Regions from separate parts of the Staphylococcus casei genome, predicted to be linked through region 1. Evidence: riboswitches for the same ligand, from Rfam matches in the RefSeq annotation. Region 1 holds a riboswitch; the other holds the start of a gene.
The links. Region 1 has a riboswitch for lysine ahead of QMO72_RS07560 (aspartate kinase). Riboswitches for the same ligand answer to the same signal wherever they lie in the genome.

Region 1 (4,226 bases):
GAGTTTATAAACACAATTGCTAACCGTGTAATTGATTTAAATCCCGAAGGCAGTGTATCAAAAGAAATTTCATATGAAGCTTATTTAGAAGAATCTGGTCTTTTAAGTAAAAAATAATATGTAAGTCATATATTAATATAGGTCTAATACCTTTTAAAAAAGGTATTAGACCTTTTTTAGTTAGAAAAATGAGTTACCCCTGCCCTCCTTTACAAACTGTATCAATCATATACCTGTTCATATGAAACTATATTAATAAAATAGAGCTTGTAATATACTATATATGATTACCTAGGCTAATTATTTTGATATTATATTTTAGAATTATATAATTATTATTAATAAAGTAATAGGAGGAATGATGTAATGGAAAATTTAAATATGTTAGATGGTCAAGTTATACCTCAAATTGGGTTCGGTACATATAAACTCAATGGTACACATGGAGTTCATGCTATTATAAATGCATTGAAACAAGGTTACCATTTATTAGACACTGCTTATAACTATGAGAATGAAGGCACAGTTGGACGTGCAATAGCTAATAGTCATATTTCGAGAGATCAAATCATGGTTACCTCTAAACTACCAGGTCGTTATCAAGATTATGACGCAGCATTAACTGCAATTCAGGAATCTATTTATCGTCTGAATGTGGAATATATTGATTTATATTTAATCCATTGGCCAAATCCTAAACAAGAGAAGTACATTGAAGCATGGAAAGCATTAATTGCTGCTCAAAAAGCGGGATTAATAAAATCTATAGGTGTTTGTAATTTCTTAACAGAACACATTGAAAGGTTAGAAAAAGAAACAGGTATATTACCAGCAGTGAATCAAATTGAATTACATCCTTACTTCAACCAAAAAGCAATGATACAATATCATAATGACAAAGGTATCATTACGCAAGCGTGGAGTCCTTTAGGTCGTGCTTCAGAAGTAATCAATGATAAAGACATTGCAACAATTGCTGAAAAATACAATAAAACAATACCGCAAATTATTTTGAAATGGCATGTGCAAAATGGCGTAGTACCTATTCCCAAATCCACTTCTGTTTCAAGACAGATTCAAAATAAAGATATTTTTGATTTTTACTTAGAAAGTGAAGATTTAGAGAAAATAGACGCTTTAACACAACAAGACGGTCGCCTAAAAGGACAAGATCCTGCAACATACGAAGAGTATTAATGATTGAACAATGATGAAAGCCTTTTTCGTGTGAGATTATAGTGGTAATTTGCACTTTAATGGTGAAAAAGGTGGTTAACTTGTTATATTTTCAGTAAATTTAAAAAACTTTGTAAAAAGCAGTTTACAGTATATAACTACGTATGTATAATATGTAGCATAAACAAAAAATTAAATAAGTTTTTGATGAGGCGCATCAATCATTAGTAAATATTAGAAGAACCTGCCTGCTAGCAGCTAATTTTGAAAGGGTGAGATGCCGAAACAGTTATAATAGCAGCTTATAACAAGTTGGACTTTATGGTTAAGAGCTAAGAGTCTGTCATTATTTTAAAATAATGGAGTGCATCACTTGTATATATATTATAGAACAGGTTCGCATTCCGGACTTGTTCTTTTTTATATTACTGTGATTCTCCCCTATTCAATGAGGAGGATATAGAATTGGAAAGAAGTGTTTTGAAATTTGGAGGTTCTTCTGTAAGTGATTTTACTAAAATTAAAAATATAGCTGAAATGTTAAGTCGTAGAGTTGAGCAAGGTGAACAACTTATAGTTGTCGTAAGTGCGATGGGTAAAACAACTGACCAACTTATGGCTAACGTGTCGTCATTGACTTCAAAACCTAAAGATCAAGAACTAGCATTACTATTGACCACGGGTGAACAACAGACAGTATCATATTTGTCTATGGTACTTAATGATATTGGTGTTAATGCAAAAGCCATGACTGGTTACCAAGCAGGAATAAAAACAGTTGGACATCATTTGAAAAGTCGTATAGCAGAAATAAATCCTGAAACATTTGATCATGCTTTTATAGATAATGACATCTTAGTTATTGCAGGATTTCAAGGTATAAATGATGATTTTGAACTTACTACGTTAGGTCGTGGAGGTTCAGATACTACAGCGGTTGCATTAGCGGCTAGTAATGGTACTGCCTGCGAAATATACACAGATGTAGATGGTGTTTATGCTACGGATCCGAGGTTATATAAAGATGCCAAACGACTCGAATATGTTTCATATGAAGAAATGATGGAAATGAGTGCGTTAGGCGCAGGTGTATTAGAGACTAGAAGCGTCGAATTGGCTAATAATTACAATATTTCGCTTTATTTAGGAAGAACGCTATCAAATGTGAGAGGAACATGGATTATGTCACAAACAGAATTACTAGAAAAAAAAGCAGTCACTGGTGTCGCATTAGACACACATATGATGCATGTTACAATCAGTTATCCCCTGCCTGATAACAAATTACTAACTGCATTATTCAACAAATTGGACGAAGGTTCCGTGAATGTTGATATGATTTCTCAGATAATTAACTTGGAAGGATTGCAATTATCCTTTACTATTAAAGATACCGATGCTGTACAAATTACAACTATCTTAGAATCATTAACAGAAGACTTTAGCGCTTTAGATTTTAAAATTAATGAAGCATACGTTAAAATTTCATTAATTGGCTCAGGAATGCGCGATATGTCAGGTGTAGCATCAAAAGCATTTATTACATTAATTGAAAATGATATTTCGTTTTATCAGACAACCACCTCTGAAATTAGCATTTCATGTGTGATCGATGCAGAGAATGGTGAACGTGCAGTTCGTAGCCTTTATCAAGCTTTCGATATCTGAATTTTCGAAATATAATCAAATTTAATAAAAATAATAATTGGAGTGTAGTGGATATGACAAAATTAGCAGTAGCAGGCGCAACAGGATTAGTAGGAAGAAAAATGTTAGAAACTTTAGATCGTAAAGAAGTTCAATTTGACGAATTGGTATTATTTTCTTCAGCACGTTCAGCTGGTCAAGAAGTCGAATTTCAAGGTAAGACATACACAGTAAGAGAATTAACAGAAGATGCAGCAAACGAGGCTTTTGATTTTGTATTAATGAGTGCTGGTGGAAGTACAAGTGAGCACTTCTCCCCTATTTTTGAACAAGCTGGTGCAATAGTAATCGATAATTCTAGTCAATGGAGAATGACAGAAGGCGTTGATTTAATTGTTCCAGAGGTTAATGAACCTATATTAAATCGAAAAATTATTGCTAACCCAAACTGTTCTACAATTCAATCAGTAGTGCCGCTTAAATTATTACAAGAACAATATGGTTTGAAACGTGTGGCTTACACTACTTATCAAGCTGTTTCTGGTTCTGGTGTTAAAGGTAAACAAGACTTAGCAGATGGTCCAAGTGGTAAGGCGCCTGAAGCATATCCACACCCTATTTATAATAATGTATTACCTCATATTGATGTGTTTCTCGAAGATGGTTATACAAAAGAGGAACAAAAAATGATTGATGAAACACGAAAAATTTTAAAAGATGATGATTTAAAAGTAACAGCAACTTGCGTTCGTGTACCAGTACAAGATAGTCATAGTGTGCACATGAGTGTTACTTTAGAAAAAGATGCCACTGTCGAATCAATTCAAGAATTATTTAGTAAAGATGCGCGTGTGGTATTAATAGATGATCCTCAAAACAATGCATATCCTTTAGCTATTCATTCTACTGGTAAAGATGAAATATTTGTAGGACGTATTCGTCGTGATGAAACTTTAGATAATACTTTCCATGTATGGTGTACTTCAGACAACTTATTGAAAGGTGCAGCATTAAATGCAGTACAAATACTTGAACAAGTTATGAGTCTGAAAGGAGTAAAATAATATGAGTCACATTTTTGAAGGTGTAGGTGTCGCCTTAACAACACCATTTACCCACAATGAAGTAGATTATGATGCACTAAGAAGACATTTAAAATATTTAGTGGAAAATAATGCAAAATCTATTGTAGTTAATGGTACAACTGCAGAAAATCCAACTTTAACAGAAGATGAAAAAGAGCATATTTTAGAAGTAGTTGTGAATTATATTGATGGACGCATTCCAGTCATTGCAGGGACTGGTACAAATAATACCCAGAAATCTATTCAAGCTTCTGTTCGCGCACGAGAACTTGGAGCAGATGCAATCATGCTGATTACCCCATATTATAATAAAACCAA
Region 2 (4,226 bases), 280 kb from region 1:
CTCTCTTCTACACATGACATAATCATGTATATATAGACCTGCCAACTGCAATTAGCGTCGCTACAGGTGAGAAGCGGGAGCTTCTACTTGGTTCGTTTCGTATTCAACGTTACCTATATTAGCAACAATTTTGAGACAAGTCAATAGTTTTTGTAACATTTCATGTTTTATTTATTATCCATTTTAACATCTTGTCTTAAATTCACCTGTTCTAAAGGAACAATTTTTGTTTTATATCTCAGTTTATGATAAATGAAAAATGCTAAAAATACTGGTATCCCCATATACGTAATAACGAATCTATTAAGATCAAATGCGCCTGTTTTAATAAAGTCTACGTCTTGACCAATGATTACAACCACACATAAGAAACCTGCGAATATTGGACCAAATGGGAATAATTTCGCTTTATATTTCAATTTAGATTTATCATAATTTTGTTTATCAAATGCTTTTCTAAATCTATAATGACTAATCGCTATACCTACCCATGCAATAAAACCAGTCATTCCACTTGCTGCAACAATATACTCATAAGCATCACCACTCAAGTGTTGTAAAACAAAAATACCAATTACAATTACTGCAGTAACGAGTAATGACATATAAGGCACACCACTCTTATTTGTTTTACCAAATACAGGGAATGCAAGTTTATCTTTACTCATTGAATATAGCATACGCGTGGAAGCATACATTCCCGAATTACCTGCAGATAATACTGAAGTCAAGATTACCGCATTCATGAATGATGCAGCAAATGCTAAACCTGCATTTTGGAATACAAGTGTAAACGGTGATGTTGCCACATCATCTCCGCCGCCCATTAAAGCAGCACTATCGTATGGAATCAGCATTCCAATTACAAATATCGCAAGTATATAGAATAATAATATTCTCCAAAAGACTTGTTTAATTGCTTTTGGTACTGCTCGCTCTGGATTTTCAGATTCTCCAGCTGTAATACCAATTAATTCTGTGCCTTGGAATGAGAATCCTGCAACTAAGAACACACCTAAAATAGTTAACAAGCTACCTCCAAGGTTACCGCCTAACACAGGGCCGTCGCCTTTAGTGAATATGTCAAAGCCTACAAATTCTCCACCCATAATACCTAGTATCGTTAACAATCCGATAATAATAAAGATGATTACCGTTACTACTTTAATTAATGCAAACCAATACTCACTTTCACCATAAACCCTTACGGATAAAGCATTAAGTCCAAAAATTATAACTAAAAATAGACAGCTCCAACTCCATGCTGGTATGCCTGTCAGCGGCGTCCAATACTGTATAACTTGAGCAGCAATAGTAACATCTGCTGCCACTGTAATTACCCAGTTAAACCAATAATTCCATCCTAATGCAAATCCGAGGGACGGGTCCACAAAGCGTGTAGCATAAGTACTAAATGAACCTGATACAGGTAAATATGTTGCCATTTCTCCTAATGATGTCATAAGGAAGAAAACCATCGCACCAATAATTGCATAGGCTAATAAAGCACCTAAAGCACCCGCGTCATGTATTGCGCCTCCTGAAGTCATGAATAGCCCAGTACCAATACATCCTCCGATTGCAATCATGGAAATATGACGATCTTTTAGTCCCCTTTGAATTCCATCATTTTGAATTTCTTGTTTTGCCATAGAAGCTTCCTTTCTTTATAAACTTAGAGGTTAACTTTCTATATGCTTAAGATTGTGTCATTTATAGTATACAATCACTTTATTGTAATGAAGTCCATTCAATTACACGTTTAACTATAAACTTTTGCTCTATCCCGAAAACATATGCATTATAAATTTTTGCCCAAAATAAAATGGTTGCATACCTAATAGATATGCAACCATTTTAATAATAGCATTTATATAGGTAGCACATCACACATGTGACAGTCCAGTTTCTTTCGAAAACTGTCCCAACTCGCATTGTAAATGGTCAATACAAGTTTCGGCATTTCCACCTTTCATTATTTCAACATACGCCCCATTTGGCTTCTGAATAATTACTCTTTGAAGATGCAACCTCTAACTCAAATTTGATATGAATATTAATTTATTTCACTCATCAGTAATATACATGATTTTAACAAGACTTTCAAGACTATCTTTGTTTTTTCAATCTAATCTCATCTACTAAATCCCAAATGAAAGTATCTTTTTCAACAGTTTCTTGATCTTGTGAACCATATTTTCTTACATTAACTTCATTATTCTCTACCTCTTTGTCACCTACAACAATTTGGTATGGTATTTTTTGCATTTGTGCTTCTCTAATTTTGTAACCCATTTTTTCATTGCGGTCATCAATTTCAACTCTAACGCCTTGTGATTTAAGCTCATCTTGTAAAGCTCTTGCATAATCGTAATGAATATCTACATTAACAGGAATTATTTCTACTTGCTTAGGCGCTAACCATGTTGGGAAGGCACCTTTAGTCTCCTCAGTTAAGAATGCGACAAATCGTTCCATAGTAGATACTACGCCACGATGAATAACAACTGGTCTATGATGTTCACCATCATTACCAATGTAAGTTAAATCGAATTTTTTTGGCAATAAGAAGTCTAATTGTGCTGTAGACAACGTTTCTTCTTTACCCATAGCTGTTTGTACTTGAACATCTAATTTCGGACCATAGAATGCAGCCTCTCCCACCGCTTCTTCATAGTCTAAGCCAAGTTCATCAGATGCTTCTTTTAACATGCTTTCCGCTCTGTTCCACATCTCATCATCATCAAAGTATTTTTCTTTGTCTTCTGGGTCTCTGTAACTTAATCTGAATTTATAATTATCAAAACCAAAATCATTATAAACATCAATGATTAAGTTAACAACGCGCTTAAATTCTTCTTTGATTTGATCAGGTCTAACAAATATATGTGCATCATTAAGTGTCATGCCTCTCACACGTTGTAAACCTGATACAGCGCCACTTGCTTCGTAACGATGCATTGTACCTAACTCAGCAATTCTAATTGGTAACTCACGATATGAATGCGGTTTGTTTGCATAAATCATCATATGGTGAGGACAGTTCATTGGTCTTAAGACCATTTCTTCATTTTCATCTAATTTCATTGTAGGGAACATATCTTCTTGATAATGATCCCAGTGTCCAGACGTTTTATATAACTCCACGTTTGCCATAACTGGTGTGTACACATGATCATATCCCATGCTCACTTCTTTATCGACAATATAACGTTCGATTTCTCTACGTATTGTCGCACCATTTGGCAACCATAATGGTAATCCTGCGCCAACCAATTGATTATTAGCAAATAATTCTAATTCTTTACCAATTTTACGGTGGTCACGTTCTTTACGCTCTTCCAACATTTGAAGATGTGCTTTAAGCTCTTTTTTATCAAAAAAGGCTGTACCATAAATACGTTGTAACATTTTATTGTTACTGTCACCGCGCCAATATGCACCTGCTGTAGATAATAATTTAAATTCTTTTATCTTAGATGTTGATGGTACATGGACACCGCGACATAAGTCAGTAAATTCACCTTGTGAATATAAAGTTACAAGCTCATCTTCTGGAATCGCATCAATCAATTCTAATTTATATGGATCATTTGAGAAAAAGGCTTTAGCTTCATCTCGTGTTACAACTTTACGCTCAATTGGATAATTTTCATTAACAATTTGCTTCATTGTTTTTTCGATTTTTTCAAAGTCATCAGAAGAAATGCTTTCTTCCATATCAAAATCATAATAAAAACCACCCTCAATTACAGGGCCAACACCAAAATTTACATTTCCGTATAGACGTTTTAATGCTTGAGCCATAAGATGTGCTGTTGAATGGCGCAATACTTCTAGTGCTTCGTCAGTACCTGGTGTTACGATTTCAATTGCTCCATCTGCCTCAATAGGTCTAGTTAAATCAATTAGTTGACCATTAAATTTACCAGCAACTGCTTTTTTTCTTAGTCCAGGACTTATAGATTGTGCAATATCTTCTGTAGTTGTTCCCTTATCAAATATTTTTGAATTACCATCAGGAAACTTAATATTAATTTGATCCATGAAATACCCTCCAATTTATTCAAGCTCTTAAATCAAAACACAACTCCATTATCTTCAAAGTACACAAAAAGACCCCATCCCAGAAAGGGACGAGGTCTTCGTGGTACCACCCTAAATTAAAGAACCGTTCGCAATATGCAAACAAATCTTTACTCTACTTAAGATAACGGTCTTGAGCC

Region 2: another riboswitch for lysine. It lies ahead of QMO72_RS06145 (amino acid permease); the one in region 1 lies ahead of QMO72_RS07560 (aspartate kinase).

What each region holds. Positions count from the first base shown of each region.
Region 1 is NZ_CP125718.1:1,542,443-1,546,668, reverse strand. It holds gene QMO72_RS07570 (ABC-F family ATP-binding cassette domain-containing protein) at 1-117, shown strand, start outside; gene QMO72_RS07565 (aldo/keto reductase) at 367-1,197, shown strand; lysine riboswitch at 1,376-1,554, shown strand; gene QMO72_RS07560 (aspartate kinase) at 1,642-2,844, shown strand; gene QMO72_RS07555 (aspartate-semialdehyde dehydrogenase) at 2,898-3,887, shown strand; gene dapA (4-hydroxy-tetrahydrodipicolinate synthase) at 3,889-4,226, shown strand, end outside.
Region 2 is NZ_CP125718.1:1,265,587-1,269,812, reverse strand. It holds ribosomal protein L20 leader region at 1-95, opposite strand, end outside; gene QMO72_RS06145 (amino acid permease) at 168-1,652, opposite strand; lysine riboswitch at 1,872-2,044, opposite strand; gene thrS (threonine--tRNA ligase) at 2,110-4,047, opposite strand.